Regions from separate parts of the Streptomyces sp. NBC_01723 genome, predicted to be linked through region 2. Evidence: riboswitches for the same ligand, from Rfam matches in the RefSeq annotation. Region 2 holds a riboswitch; the other holds the start of a gene.
The links. A riboswitch is a leader RNA that binds a small molecule or an ion and turns the genes downstream of it on or off. The one in region 2 is predicted to bind cyclic di-AMP.

Region 1: linked by a shared signal. The riboswitch ahead of OIE75_RS22170 (transglycosylase SLT domain-containing protein) and the one ahead of OIE75_RS23115 (C40 family peptidase) in region 2 are both predicted to bind cyclic di-AMP.

Annotation. Positions count from the first base shown of each region.
Region 1 is NZ_CP109171.1:4,772,155-4,780,401, forward strand. Features, by position in the region: gene OIE75_RS22145 (glycoside hydrolase family 26 protein) at 1-143, shown strand, start outside; gene OIE75_RS22150 (polysaccharide deacetylase family protein) at 166-921, opposite strand; gene OIE75_RS22155 (glycosyltransferase) at 1,014-2,360, opposite strand; gene OIE75_RS22160 (GNAT family N-acetyltransferase) at 2,388-3,452, opposite strand; gene OIE75_RS22165 (HAD family hydrolase) at 3,719-4,519, shown strand; gene OIE75_RS22170 (transglycosylase SLT domain-containing protein) at 4,535-5,026, opposite strand; cyclic di-AMP (ydaO/yuaA leader) riboswitch at 5,030-5,185, opposite strand; gene OIE75_RS22175 (polyprenyl synthetase family protein) at 5,753-6,763, shown strand; gene OIE75_RS22180 (LolA family protein) at 7,043-8,247, shown strand, end outside.
Region 2 is NZ_CP109171.1:4,955,866-4,964,112, reverse strand. Features, by position in the region: gene pcrA (DNA helicase PcrA) at 1-1,730, opposite strand, end outside; cyclic di-AMP (ydaO/yuaA leader) riboswitch at 1,962-2,137, shown strand; gene OIE75_RS23115 (C40 family peptidase) at 2,144-3,328, shown strand; gene OIE75_RS23110 (tellurite resistance/C4-dicarboxylate transporter family protein) at 3,355-4,380, shown strand; gene OIE75_RS23105 (hypothetical protein) at 4,358-4,711, opposite strand; gene OIE75_RS23100 (C40 family peptidase) at 5,056-6,111, shown strand; gene OIE75_RS23095 (response regulator transcription factor) at 6,181-6,927, opposite strand; gene OIE75_RS23090 (PspC domain-containing protein) at 6,924-8,216, opposite strand.

The sequences.
Region 1 (8,247 bases), 180 kb from region 2:
ACCTGGAAGGCGTCAAGGCGGCCCTCCAGTGGAACTACCGCGACCCGGGACCGCACTGCAACCTGGCCGTGGCGAACGGCCAGGCGTGGGACAGCCTGCGGGAGGTGGCCGCCGACCCGCACCTCAACCAGCCGCACGGCTGACCGCCACCCCGCCGGACAGGCCCTACCCCGCGAACTCGGGGCCCCGCACCATCGCCCGCCCCCGCCGGTACCAGCGCCACGCGACGGTCTTCGGGCCGTCGCGGTAGGGGGCGACGCGGGCGCCGCCGCCCGCCAGCCAGGACTCGACGTCGGCGACCGTGTGGCTCCGCCGCACGATCAGCCGGGCGATGCGGTACCGCTCGTCGCGGTCCGAGCTGAGCGCGTGCCGCACGGCGGTCGCCGTCTCGTACCCGGCCCGGGCCGACGACGCCCGCACCTTCGCGCTGTTGTAGCCGTGCGGGTAGGCGAGGTGGCGGACCGGATGCCCGAGGGCGTCCTCCAGGACCGCCTTGGACTCGCGGAGTTCGTGCGCCAGGGCCGTGCCGGACAGGGTGTCGAGCTGCGCGTGCGTGACGGTGTGGCTGCCGATCTCCATGCCGGAACGTTCCAGCCCGGCCACCGCGTCCAGCGTCATCATCGGGGCGGGCGGCAGCAGACTGCGGCCGCCCGGCACGATGGCCCCGGTGGTGAGGTACGCGGTGGCGGGCAGCGCCCGCTCGGCCAGCGCCTCGGCGGTGGGCCCGGGCAGGTCGGCGAAGCCGTCGTCGAAGGTGAGCAGCACCGGCCGGGGCGGCAGCGGCGCCCGCCCGGCGAGATGGTCGGCGAGCGCACTGATCGTGACGGGCCTCATGCCGCTGTCGACGATCGCGTCCAGCTGCGCGGCGAACTCCTTCGGCGTGACGGTGAACTCGGCGATCCACGACGGCGGGTCCTCCATCACCGCGTGGTACAGGAACACGGGTATGTGTCCGCCACCCGGCGCCCGGACGCCCTCGCGCGCACCGCCCGCTCCCGGTGCCCCGGCCCCGCTCACCGCGCCTCACCCCCGGCCGCACGCAGCGCGCGCCGGGCGCGCAGATAGCCGACGGGGCCGTACAGCATGCCCCGGCGCTGCAACCGCGCCAGGCGCCGCGGCCAGGGATGCGTACGGGAGTCGTGACCGCCCGGCGCCCCCACCGCCTCCGCGTCCTCGCCGGTGGCGGTGGCGCGTACGGCGGTCAGGCGCCGGGCGTGCGCGAGTCCGCCCGGCACCCGGGCGAGGAGGGCCGGCAGCAGCGCCGGCCGGTTCACCAGGATCGCCGTGAGGTACGCGGTGAGGCCGGCGCCGTAGCCGTACGCCTGGGTCTCCAGGTCGCGCCAGGTCTCCCGGTGGTGGTGCCAGACCAGCGCCCGGGGCGTGTAGTGCAGCCGCTGCCCCTGGGCGAGGACGCGGACGAACCCGTAGAGGTCGTCGCCGCCCCGCGCGGGGGTGCCCGCGCCGGTCGCCGGGTCGAAGCCGCCGACCGTCCGCAGCACCGCCGTACGGAAGGCCATGTTGGCGCCCGAGCCGAACCGGCCCGCGGTGAACGGGAACAGGGGCTCGTCGGCGGGCGGTTGCTCCGGGTCGTACGTGCGCGGGACGAAGCCCTTCGAGAAGCCGCCGTGGCCCTCCAGGAGCACCTGGGCGGGGGTGCTCAGCCGCGCGGGCAGGATCAGGCCGGTGGTACAGCCGAGACGCGGGTCGGCGGCGAACGGCGCGGTCAGTTCGGTGAGCCAGCGCGGGTCGGCGACCACGTCGTCGTCGGTGAAGGCGACCACCTCGCCCCGGACCATCGCGAGGCCCCGGTTGTGCGCGACGGCGAGTCCGGGGACCGGCTCGCACACGTACCGCACCCGCTCGCCGTACTTCCGCTCGATCAGCTCCCGGGTCTCACCGGTCACGGGCGCGTTGTCGACCACGACGATCTCGAAGTCCGGGTGGTCCTGGGCGAGCAGCGAGTCGAGGGCGCGGGCGAGCTGGTCCGCGCGTTCCCGGGTGGCGACCACGACACTGACGGACGGCGGCGCGGGCCGTGGCTCGGGCGGCGCTCCCCGGGGCAGCTCCCGCGCGAGCCCGGCCAGCACCCGTGTGGGGTCCGCGCCCTCGGGGACCTGCCCTAGGAGCGTGCCCACGGGCAGGCCCGCGCGTCTGACCAGCACGAACACCGCGCCGGACGTCACCGGCGGGCTCCCCGGGCCCGGCCGCAGTACCGCCGCCTCCCCCTCTTCCCCCGCCGCGCCGGTGCCGTCGCCGAGATCCAGCTCGGCCACCTGCACCGCCCCGATGCGCAGGAAGTCGTCGATCTCCCGCCGTGTCTCCCGCAACGTCTCCTGCCGCGCACGCCGCCCACCGGCCATGCGCCCACCCCCTCGTGGTTGACCTCGTCAGGACCTGCGCAGCCGGGCCGCGCCCCTCAACGTCCGTACCGCGAGCGACGCCAGCCGCGGCCGGTCGCGCACGAAGCCGTGCGCGCGGCGGGCCGGTTCGCGGCCGAGCCAGTGCAGGGCGGCGCCCGCCCCCGGGCGCGTCGCCGCCCCCTCGTACACCGGCAGTTCCCCGGTCTTCAGCGAGTCCTTGTACTCCGCCGGGCCCCGCCCCATGTCCAGCAGCCCGATGCCCTCGGCGGCCGCGGCCTCCGCCATCCGCAGGTGCAGGACGAGCCCCGGCGAGTACTTGGCGAAGTCCGGGTCGTAGGCCGGGAACCAGCACGCCAGGACCGTCGCCGAACGCAGCCCGAAGTGGGCGGCGACCGGCCGGCCGCCCGCGTAGAGCACGGACAGGGTGCCCGTGCACTCCGGCGCGCGCGTCTGGGTGAGCCTGCCGACGAGCCGGCTGATCCACTCCTGCGCGAACCGGTCCCGGCGTCCCGTCCTGCGGTACTGCGCGGACTTCCACTCCATGAGCGTGCGCAGCGCGGCCGGCTCACGCTCGTCGAAGACGAAGCGCACGGCGCCGGCCTGGCGGCCCAGCCTGCGCTCCTTGGCGAGCGTGGTCTTCAGGAACTTCGGCGACTGGGTGCGCAGGACGTTCTCGTACGCCTCGTAGCCCTTCTCCACGTCGATGACGTAGGTGGTGTGCTCCTCGGCGGCGTACGGCACGAACAGCCCCTGTTCGGCCTCCAGGTTGTCGAAGGCGAGACTCGACAGGGAGCAGGCCCGCAGCAGTCCGCGGGGATCCGGGGCGAGGCCCTGGCGCAGCACCGCGCCCTGGCAGTCCGACACCCCCAGCCCGATCGCCCGGCCCTGGCCCAGCGGTCCGCGTTCGTGCGGCAGGAATCCGGCCGCCTCACCGCCGTCGTACAGCACCGCCACCCGCGCCCGCGGCCGTACCCGGCCCACGGCGTCGGTGAACTCCGGTTCCATGAAAGGGTTGCGCGGCGCCGTCGACTTGGCGCGTATGTCCCGCCAGTGCTCCCGTTCCCCCTCGCCCAGCTCCTGTGGCCCGAGCACACGTACGCGTCCGCTGTTCAACCCGACCCCCCGATCAAGTCCCCCCTGGACAACAGGAAGGTACCCCGGGGGCTGACTCGAGGGGTAGGTAGCAGACCATGTTGTTGCCAACCGGTGCACAGGCCTTTAACCGGCTTTAGCCGATGATGTGCCAGGTTTCGGACATGTTCGTGCGTCGTCGTGCGCGTTCGAACGCACTCGCTGCGTCCTCGTTCGGAACCGGTCGCGGGTGAGTCGGATGGGTGTCGCGTCCGTATTCTCTGATCATGGACCGCACCGCATACTCACTCGTCGCCACCGATCTCGACGGCACGCTGCTCCGCGGCGACGACACCGTCTCCGAACGGTCGCTGGCCGCGCTGGCGCGGGTGGCCCGGGCGGGTGCGCGGCACCTGGTGGTGACGGGGCGCCCGGCACCCCGGGTGCGGCCCCTGCTCGACCGCCTCGGGTGCACGGGGCTCGCGGTGTGCGGGCAGGGCGCGCAGGTGTACGACGCCGGCGCGCACCGGATGCTGTGGTCGGTGACCCTGGACCGGGAGCTGGCGGAGACCGCGCTCGGCAAGATCGAGGCCGAGGTGGGCCAGGTGCACGCCGCGGTCGACCAGGACGGCGTCGACGGCCTGACCCTCATCGAGCCCGGGTACCTGATGCCCCACCCCACGCTGCCCGCGGTGCGGGTGGAGCGGCGCGACCAGCTGTGGCGCACCCCGATCAGCAAGGTGCTGCTGCGCCACCCCGACCTGAGCGACGACGAGTTGGCGTCGACGGCGCGCGCGGTGGTCGGCTCCCTCGCGACGGTCACCATGTCGGGGCCCGGCACGGTGGAGCTGCAGCCGTGCGGCATCACCAAGGCGACCGGCCTGGCGCTGGCCGCCGAGCACCTGGGGGTGGGCCGGCGGCACACGATCGCCTTCGGCGACATGCCCAACGACATCCCCATGTTCGACTGGGCGGCGCACGGCGTCGCCATGGCCGGTGCCCACCCCGAACTCAAGGCGGTGGCCGACGAGGTCACGACGACGAACGAGGACGACGGCGTGGCCGTCGTCCTCGAACGGGTCTTCTGAACGTCCCGGTGCGGCTCAGTACGCGCCGAAGACGTTGTCCATCGAGCCGTACCGGTCGGCCGCGTAGTTGCAGGCGGCGGTGATGTTGGCGACCGGGTCGTACGGGTCCCAGGAGGTGCCCTCGACGTGGTACGCCTGGAAGGTCGGGTCGATCACCTGGAGCAGGCCCTTGGACGGGGTGCCGTTGATGGCGTTGATGTCCCAGTTGTTGATGGCGAGCGGGTTGCCGGACGACTCCCGCATGATGTTGCGGTGAATGCCCTCGTACGAGCCGGGGATGCCGTGCTGCGCCATGACGTCGAGCGACTCGCGGATCCAGCCGTCGAGGTTGTCCGGGTACGTGGTCGCCGCCGTGGCGGCCGTCTTGGTGGCGGCCGGGGTGGCCGCGGACGCGCCGGTGGCGCCGATGAGCGGCAGGGCGAGCACCGCGACACCGGTGCCGGCCACGGCGAGCCTGCGGGCGATGCGGGTGGTCCGGGCGTGACGGTTCTGACCGTTGGCAGACATCTGTATCCCTCTCCTGACGCCTGCGAGGTGAGCTGTCGGGTTCGGGCGGGGAGGTGCCCGGCCGCGCCCTGACGGGTACGGCTTCACCCCGAGCCGCTCCGGTGGTGACCGGTGCGGCGACTTACCTGGGTCCCCCGCTCCTGCCGGCGAGTGAGTTGAGTGGATGACTGTGTGTACGGGCGATGGCAGGATTCGGCGTCCGCCCGACAGGCCGGGAACGTATGCGAGAGCACATGTCCGAAACAAGTGCAGGAATCACCCAACGCCCTGTTGACCTTGGTCTGAGGCGTTTGGGGCTCTTGATCCTTTGCGGTTGCCAAGCCTCAACTGGCTTGCGGGACAAAGGGAGGGCGCAGGTTGCGGCGGGGTTGCCCGAGGGTGCTCCGGAGTGAGCCAACTCACGGGCCTCAACAAGCGCGGCAAAACGGGCATTAGTCCCAACTGTGCTCCAACCGGCCCTGGATGCAGAGTGCTTCGCCCGTCCGGTGTTTTCGCGTGCCGCGCGGGCATCCGTTCGGGACCGGGGAGGCGATATTGGTATCGGTCAATATGTGGTCATATCGACCGATCAAAAACATACCGCTCATGATCCGATACCGCCCGGCCTGTAACGGTGGGCGCTAGCGGTGATCGAAAGGTGACCGGATACGCTGACTCGAGTGGTGGCAGCGACCTATCGACAAACCAGGTAATCGCCAGTAGACACCAGCAGACAGGAGACCCCTCGTGACCGTCGTCGGGCCGTTCGGGCTGAGCGTGCGGGACCAGGCTCTGGAAGCCGATGTCCAGGCCGGATTGGTCGCGGTCGAGGAAGGGTTGCTTGAGGCAACCAAAAGCGAGGTGCCCTTCATCACGGAGGCCGCCCAGCATCTGGTGCGGGCCGGCGGCAAGCGGTTCCGGCCGCTCCTTGTGATGCTCTCGGCCCAGTTCGGTGACCCCTATGCCCCCGGGATCGTGCCCTCGGCCGTGGTGGTGGAGCTGACCCACCTGGCCACGCTGTACCACGACGACGTGATGGACGAGGCCGCCGTGCGGCGCGGGGTCGCCAGCGCCAATGTCCGCTGGGACAACTCGGTCGCGGTCCTGACCGGCGACTTCCTGTTCGCCCGTGCCTCCCAGATCCTCGCCGACCTCGGGCCCGAGGCGGTCCGCGTGCAGGCCCTCGCGTTCGAGCGGCTGGTCACCGGCCAGATCCTGGAGACGGCGGGCCCGCAGGACGGCCGGGACCCCGTCGACCACTACCTGGACGTGCTGGGCGGCAAGACCGGCTCGCTGGTGGCCGTCTCCTGCCGGTTCGGCGCGATGATGTCGGGCGCCGACGAGACGGTCGTGGACGTGCTCACCCAGTACGGCGAGCGGCTCGGCGTCGCCTTCCAGCTCGCGGACGACGTCCTGGACATCGCCTCCGACTCCCACGAGTCGGGCAAGACGCCCGGCACGGACCTGCGCGAGGGCATCCCCACCCTGCCGGTGCTCCGGCTGCGCGAGCGCGCGGCCCGGCTGGGCCTCGCCGAGGACGTCGCGCTGAGCGAGCTGCTCGCCTCCGACCTGAGCGACGACGCCCGGCACGCCGAGGCACTGCGCCTGCTGCGTGCCCACCCCGCGCTGGAGCACGCCCGGCGGGACACCGTCCGCTACGCCAAGGAAGCCCGCGCGGCCCTGGCCCCGCTGCGGGAGTGCGAGGCGAAGGCCGCGCTGGTGGAACTGTGCGACGCCGTGGTGCACCGGGCCGGCTGAACCCCCCGCCCCGCCCGTGCGCCGCGCCACGGGCGGGTGCCCTCCGTCGGCGGGCGGCGTACCCGTCCCCTACGGGGCGGGGGAGGAACCGCCCTCCGGTGTCATCCCGCAGGAGTACGTGGAGTTGAGTCCGCGGTCTGACGATTGCGCTCCGGTGATTTGGTCAGATGGACACCACGGAAACACCAATCCTCACCGATTCGGGTGAGAATGGCGGCTCACGGGTGAACGAGTGCGAGGTCGCGAGCAGCCGCCGCCGACGACGGAGGTAGGGCACAGATGGCACCGATCGATTCCGACGACAACACGACCCCCGGGGCGGGCGAGGAGCTGAGCGCCCGACGGCGCAAGGCCGCGCGGTACGTCGTCCCGGTCGCGGTGATGGGAGTGGCGGCCGCGACGATCGGGCTGGTCCCCGCTCTCGCCGACTCCGGGGACCCCGACCTGCCGAAGGTCACGGCGGAGGAACTCGTCCAGAAGATCGCCGAGTCGGACGTCCAGCAGCTCTCCGGCACGGTCCGGATCAGCACCGACCTGGGCCTGCCGGACCTCGGCGGCCTGGAGAGCGGCCTGATGTCCGGAATGTCCGGCGGTCCGGGCGGGGACGGGAAGGACGGAGGCTCGTCCGCCGACCCCTCGGCCAAGCTCACCCAGCTGGTCTCCGGCTCCCACACCCTGCGCGTCGCGGCCGACGGCCCCGACCGGCAGAAGGTGTCCCTGCTGGAGGACGCCGCCGAGTACAGCCTCATCCACGACGGCAAGGACGTCTGGGGCTACGACAGCAAGTCCAACGAGGTCTACCACTCCACGTCCGACGGCGCGGAGCGGCCGGAGAAGGACGTGCCGGCCACCCCGAAGGACTTCGCCGACCAGGCGCTCAAGTCGATCGACGACACCACGTCCGTGAAGGTCGGCGGCACCGCCCAGGTGGCCGGCCGCGACGCGTACCGGCTCGTCGTCGAGCCCAGGCAGAAGGGTTCCACGGTCGGTGCGATCACCGTCGCCGTGGACGCCGAGACCGGCACCCCGCTGAAGTTCACGCTGACCCCGGCGAGCGGCGGCGCCGCCGTCGTGGACGCGGGCTTCACCAAGGTCAGCTTCGCGAAGCCGGACGCGTCGACGTTCGACTTCACCCCGCCCAAGGGCGCGAAGGTGACCGAGGCCGACGAGAAGGCCACCAAGGCCCCGGAGCACGGGCGCAAGGCCGAGGGCGACCTCGCCAAGGAACTGGACGGCCTGAAGGTCATCGGCGAGGGCTGGAACTCGATCGCCGCGTTCGACACCGGCGGCCAGGGCCTGCCCACGGGTGCCGCGGGCGGCGGCGACCTCGGCGGCTTCCTCGGGTCCCTCGGCGACCAGGTCAAGGGCGACTTCGGCTCGGGCACGGTCTTCAAGACCCGCCTGGTCAACGCCCTGATCACCGAGGACGGCAAGGTCTACGCCGGTGCGGTCACCAAGGACGCGCTGGTGAAGGCCGCGAACGC
Region 2 (8,247 bases):
GACGCCTGCAACTCGGCGAGGTAGCCGGTGCGTTCGAGGATGGCCTCGAGAACGGTCGCCGGTCCGGCGCCGGACTCGACGATGGTGCGCAGGTCCTCCATGAGCGTGTTGAACCGCTTGACGGCGTTGGCGGAACGCGCCGCCATGCCGTACGCCTCGTCGACGCGCTTGAGCGCCTGCGGGAAGCTGATCTTCTCGCGCTGCGACAGGGCGTCGATCATCGCCTCGGCCCGGTCGCCGATGCCTCGCTTGGGGACGTTGAGGATCCGGCGCAGCGGCACCGAGTCCTCGGGGTTGGCCAGCACCCGCAGGTAGGCCAGGACGTCCCGGACCTCCTTGCGCTCGTAGAAGCGGACGCCGCCGACGACCTTGTAGGGCAGGCCGGTGCGGATGAAGACCTCTTCGAAGACACGGGACTGCGCGTTGGTGCGGTAGAAGACGGCGACGTCGCCCGCCTTGGCCTCGCCCGCGTCCGTGAGGCGGTCTATCTCGTCGGCGACGAACTGGGCCTCGTCGTGCTCGGTGTCGGCGACGTACCCGGTGATCTGCGCGCCGGCGCCCTGGTTGGTCCACAGGTTCTTGGGCCGGCGGGACTCATTGCGCTCGATGACCGCGTTGGCGGCGGTGAGGATGGTCTGGGTGGAGCGGTAGTTCTGCTCCAGGAGGATCGTCGTCGCGTTCGGGTAGTCCTCCTCGAACTGGAGGATGTTGCGGATGGTGGCGCCGCGGAAGGCGTAGATCGACTGGTCGGCGTCGCCCACCACGCACAGCTCGGCGGGCGGGACCTCGGCCTCGGGCGGCACGTCGACCGGGTGCTCGGAGGTGCCGACCAGCTCGCGCACCAGGGCGTACTGGGCGTGGTTGGTGTCCTGGTACTCGTCGACCATGACGTGCCGGAAGCGGCGGTGGTAGTGCTCGGCGACGTCCGGGAAGGCGCGGAGCAGGTTGACCGTCGTCATGATCAGGTCGTCGAAGTCGAGGGCGTTGGCCTCGCGCAGCCGCGACTGGTAGAGCGCGTACGCCTGGGCGAGGGTCTTCTCGAAACCGTCGGCGGCCTGGGCGGCGAAGTCCTCCTCGTCGATCAGCTCGTTCTTCAGGTTGCTGATCTTGGCGCTGAAGGACTTGGGCGGGAAACGCTTGGGGTCCAGGTCGAGGTCGCGGCAGACCAGCGCCATGAGCCGCTTGGAGTCGGCGGCGTCGTAGATCGAGAAGGACGACGTGAAGCCGAGCCGCTTCGACTCGCGGCGCAGGATGCGGACGCAGGCGCTGTGGAAGGTCATCACCCACATCGCGTTGGCGCGCGGGCCCACGAGCTGCTCGACGCGCTCCTTCATCTCACCGGCGGCCTTGTTGGTGAAGGTGATCGCGAGGATCTGGCCCGGGTGGACGCCGCGCTCGGCCAGCAGGTGGGCGATGCGGTGGGTGAGCACGCGGGTCTTGCCGGAGCCGGCGCCGGCCACGATGAGCAGGGGGGAGCCGGAGTGCACCACGGCGGCGCGCTGGTTGTCGTTCAGCCCGTCCAGGAGGGCGGCCGGGTCCAGGGCGGGGCGCGGGGCGCCGTCCCGGTAGTACCGGTCGCGCTCCGGAGGCGCGTCGAACTTCCCGCCGAACAGATCGTGCGGGACCGGCTCCGGTCCGTGACCGTCCTCGGGCGGCGGCGGGGGTTCCTCCTCGTGACCCCGGGGGGTCTGGAGGCTCGCCAGGAAGCTGTCGTCAAAGAGGCTGCTCATCGCTCTCCGAGTCTAGGGCGCCCCACCGACAACCCGGCGCCACCCCGGAAAACGGCCGGGACACCACCCACCGGCACGCCCTGCGACGTGGTGCGACACGAAGAGTGACGCCCGTCGCCGAGGTCACGAAAATGTATCGGGCATATCACCCACCAACCTTCACAGCGGCCACACGAGTTGGCTACGGTGCGGGCAGGCCGAACGACCCCCTCCGGCGAACCTCGCCGGGCCGCGCGGCCTCCGCCGAGTCCGGCGTGCCCGCCACGGCGCCCGGAGCCGGGGACCCAACCGAGAACTTGGGGTGAATCGGCCGCACCGCCCTCCAGAGGACGGTCCGCCGTAGGGCAACCCTTCCGTGCCGCCCGAACCCGACAGCTAACCCGGTAGGCGGAGCACTGGAAGGAGTCGCCTCCTTGGCGTCGCACCGCAAGTCGCGCCCCACCGGTTCACGCGTCACGGGCCTACGGACCCCGGCCCTCGCCACAGCGGCCCTCACCTCCGTCGCCCTGCTGTCCCAGACAGCGAACGCCACCCCGTCGGACGACGACAGGCCGAGCCTCGAAGAGGTCGAGAAGAAGGTCGACGACCTCTACCGCCAGGCGGGGTCGGCCACCGAGAAGTACAACGCGGCCAAGGAGAAGACGGCCAAGCAGCGCAAGAAGGTCGACACCCTCCTCGACGACGTCGCCCAGCGCACCCAGAAGCTCAACGACGCCCGCGAGGAGCTGGGTTCCTTCGCCTCCGCGCAGTACCGCACGGGCACGGCGGTCCCGGAGACGGCGACCTTCCTGCTCGCGGACTCGCCGCAGGAGTACTTCGACCAGAACCAGCTGATGGGCCGGCTCACCGGCCGTCAGAAGACCGCGGTCGACGACTACGTCACGCAGCAGTCCGAGACGATGAAGAAGCGCCGGGAGGCCACCGAGAGCCTGGAGACGCTCACCGGCTCGCAGCAGGACCTGAAGACGGCCAAGTCGACCGTCCAGAAGAAGCTCGCCACCGCGCGTGAGCTGCTGTCGAAGCTGACCGCCGAGGAGAAGGCCCGGCTCGCGGCGATCGAGAGGAAGAAGCAGGAGGAGGCTGCCCGCAAGGCCGCGGAGCTGGCCGAGCAGCAGGCAGCGGAGCGCGAGCGGCGGGAGGAGGCCGCACGGCAGGAGAGCGGCGGTGGCACCTCCTCCGGTTCCTCGGAGTCCGGCGGCAACGGCTCGTCGGGCTCCTCGACGCCGGACTCGTCGTACGGCACCAAGGCCGAGAAGGCACTCGCGTTCGCCCGCGCCCAGATCGGCAAGCCGTACGTCTGGGGCGCCACCGGCCCCGGCTCCTACGACTGCTCCGGCCTCACCCAGGCCGCCTGGAAGGCCGCGGGGGTGACGCTGCCGCGCGTCACGTACGACCAGGTCAACGCCGGCACGACCGTCCCCGTCTCCCAGGCCCTCCCCGGTGACCTGGTCTTCTTCTACGACGACCTCAGCCACGTCGGCCTCTACATCGGCAACGGCATGATGATCCACGCCCCGAAGCCGGGCGCGTACGTCCGCGAGGAGTCGATCTACTACGACGGCGAGTCGTCGATCCACAGCGTGGTGCGCCCGGCCTGACCGGCGCGGCTCTCTAGCATCGGGGCATGTCGTCAGGCACGTCGTCAGGCACTCTCCCCTCCCCCCTGCGCGCCTGGTGGGCGCAGCGTCCACCGGCGGCCGGGGCCGCGGTCATGGCGACCGGCATCCTGTCGGTCGCCCTGCACATGACGGGACACGAGGTCCTGTCCCGCATCGCCCTGTTCCTTGCCTGCGCCGCCTGGCTGACCCTGGCGGTGAACTTCGTCCACCTGCTGCTGGCCGAGCGCCCGCAGTGGCTGACGCGGGCGGGGACACCGGGCGCGCTCACCGCGGTCGCCGCGACCACCGTGCTCGGCACCCGGCTCTCGCTGCTCGGCTGGACGACCCTGGCCGCCGCGCTGCTGGCGCTGGCGACGCTGCTGTGGCCGGTGCTGCTCCTCCTGGTCGTGCGGCACTGGGGGCGCAGGATGCCGGGGGCGGTGTTCCTGGGGTGCGTGGCCACGGAGGGGCTGGCGGTGCTCGGCGCCACGCTGTCCGCGGTCACCTCGACGCCCTGGCTGGCCCACGCGGCGCTGGTGCCGTTCTGGCTGGGGATCGTGCTCTACCTGATCGCGCTGTTCCGCTTCGATCTGCGGCAGGTGGCCCGGGGCTCCGGTGACCACTGGGTGGCGGGCGGGGCACTCGCCATCTCGGCCCTCGCCGGCGCCAAACTGATCGCGGCGACCGGCACCGGCATGTACCTGTGGAACTCCGACGACGGCGCCGTGCTGCACGACGTGACCGTCTTCCTGCTCACTCTCGACCTCGCCTGGTACGTCGTCCTGCTGGTCGCCGAGTTCGTCTGGCCGCGGGTCCGCTACGACGTGCGGCGCTGGTCGACGGTCTTCCCGCTCGGCATGACGGCGGCGGCGACGCTGTCCGTGGCCGCCGCGATCGACGTCGCGTGGCTGGACGCGCCCGGCCGGGTCCTGCTGTGGATCGCGGTGGCCGGGTGGCTGGCGGTCGCGGCGGGAGCGGTCGCCCAGGCCCGGGCCGGGCTGCGGTCCGCGGGCACGAGCGCCTCCGCCGTCACGTCCACAGCACCGCGATGAAGATGTTCGCGACGGTCAGCAGGCCCACGAGGCCGAACAGCGGCTTGTCGACCTTCTCGTCGTCGCGCTTCACGTAGACCAGGCCGAGGATCACGATCAGCAGGGCGAGCTTCACCCCGATCTTGAGGTTGTCCACGGACTGGTCGTCGGCCTGGTTGAGACCGACCAGGGCGACACCGGTGACCAGCATCGTCAGCGCACCGTGCAGCATCGCGGGGATGAAGCGGGCCGTGCCCCGGCCCATCGCCTTCATCTGGGTCAGGAAGCCGCCGAGGAGCGCGGCGATGCCGATGATGTGCAGACCGACGAAGAGGTGGATGAGTACGTCCATGAGGCCGGAGCCTAATGAGCGGCCGGAGGACGTCCGACACCGGCCCGGCGGTGCCTGAGCCGCCCCGGTGCGGAAAGCGGCGCATATATGCGCCCCATAACAGCTCAGGTCCCTCACCCGTCCCCGATCGGGCAGCTCGGTCATCACCCCGCGTGAAGACGACGGCCGCCGGACGGGCACGCGGTCAGATGCATGCGCGGGCCGATCCGGTACCGCCACTTCCGCGCATCCCGGCACCGGACCGTTACCGACGCGCCTAGCGTCCTCCCTCAGGCAGCCGGAGCGGACCGGAGCCGACCCGGCACGGGCCGGAGTCGAGTCGTACGGAAGGACGTGGGTCGCAGGTGGGAACGCACCGCAGGCCGCGACAGCGCGTGACGGGCGGCGGCAGGGCCCGTACGGCGGCCACCATCACCCTCGCGGGCGCGGCCACCGCGACGGGCCTGGGCGGGACCGGTCACGCCGATCCGCAGCCGACGGCGGCCCAGGTCAGGGCCAAGGTCGACAAGCTGTACCAGCAGGCTGAGGTCGCGACCGAGAAGTACAACGGCGCCAAGGAGAAGGCGGACGCCGCCGAAGAGCACCTGGAGAAGCTGCGGGATCAGGCCGCCCGCAAGGAGGACCGGTTGAACTCGGCCCGGGAGGCGCTGGGTTCGGTCGCCGCGGCGCAGTACCGCAGCGGCGGCCTCGACCCCGCCCTGCAGCTCGCGCTCTCCGCCGACCCCGACCGGTATCTCGACAACGCCGCCTTCGTCGAACGCGCGGGCAGCCGGCAGACGGCCGCCGTGGGCCGGGTACGCAAGGAGCTGCGGGACATCGAGCGACTGCGCGGCGCCGCCCGCGTCGAGCTGACCTCGCTGACCTCACGCCGGGCCGAACTGAAACGCCACCGCGAGACCGTCACCGGAAAGCTGGAGACGGCCCGCCGCCTGCTGTCCCGGCTGACCGCGGAGGAACGCACCCGGTCGGGCCAGGGCACGGGTGACCGCGCGTCCCGCTCGTCGGCGGGCGACCGGCAGCCACTGTCCGCCCCGTCCGCCCAGGCACCCAACTCCCGCGCCGCGGCGGCCGTCGCCTACGCCTACCAGAAGCTCGGCAGCCCCTACGTGTGGGGCGCGACCGGTCCGGACGCCTTCGACTGCTCCGGCCTCACCCAGGCCGCCTACCGCGCCGCGGGCGCCTCCCTCCCCCGCACCACCTACGCCCAGATCGACGCGGGCCGCCGCGTCGCCCGGTCCGAACTGCTCCCCGGTGACCTCGTCTTCTTCTACTCCGGCATCAGCCACGTCGGCATCTACGTCGGCAAGGGCCAGATGATCCACGCCCCGAACCCGTCGGCCCCGGTCCGCGTGGCACCCGTCGACCAGATGCCGTTCGCGGGGGCGGCGCGGGTGGTGTGACCGCCCGTTCGTCACCGGGACCCTTACGGAAAGCCCCGGCGTCGGCCACTGGGCACCCGGCTCACGGAGTCACACCAGCCGTCGCGCCGTCGCCCACCGCGTCAGCTCGTGGCGGTTGGACAGCTGGAGCTTGCGGAGGACCGCCGAGACGTGGGACTCGACCGTCTTCACCGAGATGTACAGCTGCTTGGCGATCTCCTTGTACGCGTAGCCCCGGGCGATCAGGCGCAGCACCTCGCGCTCGCGCTGGGTGAGGCGGTCCAGGTCCTCGTCGACCGGCGGGGCGTCGGTCGAGGCGAACGCGTCCAGGACGAAACCGGCCAGACGCGGGGAGAAGACGGCGTCGCCCTCCTGGACGCGGAAGACCGAGTTCACCAGGTCGGTGCCGGTGATCGTCTTGGTCACGTAGCCTCGGGCGCCGCCGCGGATCACGCCGATCACGTCCTCCGCCGCGTCCGAGACGGAGAGGGCGAGGAAGCGGACGGGGCGCTCGGTGTCGCTCATCAGGGGGGCGCAGCGGCGCAGGACCTCGACGCCACCACCGCCCGGGAGGTGGACGTCGAGCAGCACGACCTCGGGGCGGGTCGCGGTGATCACCGTGACGGCCTGGTCGACGTCGGCGGCCTCCCCGACGACCTCGACGCCGGTCTGCGCGGTCTGGCCGATCTCGGCCTGGACGCCGGTGCGGAACATGCGGTGGTCGTCGACGAGCACCACACGCACGCGCCGCTCCCCCGCGGTGCCGTCGGCCGGCTGCGCGGGCTCGGCCGCCTCGTCCGCTCCCGCCGTACCGTTCGCCTCGGTCGGGTCGCTCATGACGTCTTCTCCGCCCTCTCCATTTCCAGTTCGACCTCCGTGCCGCCGTCCGGCACCGCGCGCAGTCGCGCCGTGCCGCCGTTGCGCTCCATGCGGCCGATGATCGATTCTCTGACGCCCATACGGTCGGCGGGTATCGAGTCGAGGTCGAAGCCGGGGCCGCGATCGCGGACGGACACGAAGACCCTCCTGCCCTCGACTTCGGCGAAGACCTGTACGGCGCCGCCCTCGCCACCGTACTTGGCCGCGTTCACCATCGCCTCGCGCGCGGCCTGCATCTGTGCGCCGATTCCGTCGTCGAGCGGGCAGTCGCCCACGACCACGACCTCGATGGGGACTCCGTGCTTGTCCTCGACCTCCGCGGCATTGCGCTTCACGGCCTCGGCGAGGGTGGTGGGCTCGTCGTCCTCGTCCTTCCCGTTGCCCTCCGGCTTGTAGAGCCAGGAGCGCAGGTCGCGCTCCTGGGCGCGGGCGAGGCGGCGCACCTCCCCCGCGTTCTCCGCGTTGCGCTGGATCAGGGTCAGGGTGTGCAGCACCGAGTCGTGGACATGGGCGGCGACCTCGGCGCGCTCCTGCGCGCGGATGCGCATCAGCCGCTCCTCGGAGAGGTCCTGCGTCATCCGCACCAGGTAGGGACCGGCGAGGAGCGTGATGCCGACCAGGACGGCGAGCGCCGCCTGCAGGACGGAACCGAGATGGGCGGCGGAGCCCTGGAGGACGAAGATGCCGGTGACACCCGCCGTCACCAGCAGGACGCCGCCCACCGAGCGCAGCAGCGTGACGGTGCGCCGGTGGCGGCCCACCTCGGCCCAGCGGGCCCGGCGCGCGTTGTCCGCCTGGCGCCAGACGAGGGCGACGCCGGCGCCTACGAGCACGGTCGGCCAGAGGTAGACGCGGGCACCGCCGCCGAGGTCGACGTTGCCCACGAAGACCAGGGCGACGACGACCATGAGGAGCAGGGCGACGATCTGGCCCTTGTCCGGCTTGCGGGCGACGAGTCTGCGGCGGCCGTCCGGCGAGGTCTCGGCCGTGACGAGGGACGGCGGCTTCTGCGCGTCGACGCCGCCGACGCCCAGCGGCACGAAGAACCAGAAGGCCGCGTACAGCAGCGCGCCCAGCCCGTCGGCCATGAACAGACCGACGAAGGCGAACCGCACCCAGATGACGGGCAGGCCGAGATGGCCGGCCAGCCCCCGCGCCACGCCACCGAGCCAGCGTCCGTCACTGCTGCGGTAGAGCTTGCGCGGCGGCCGCGGTTCGACGAGGGGTGCTGCTGCGGCTTCCGGCATGACACTGATGGTCACACGGGTGCGGGAGGCG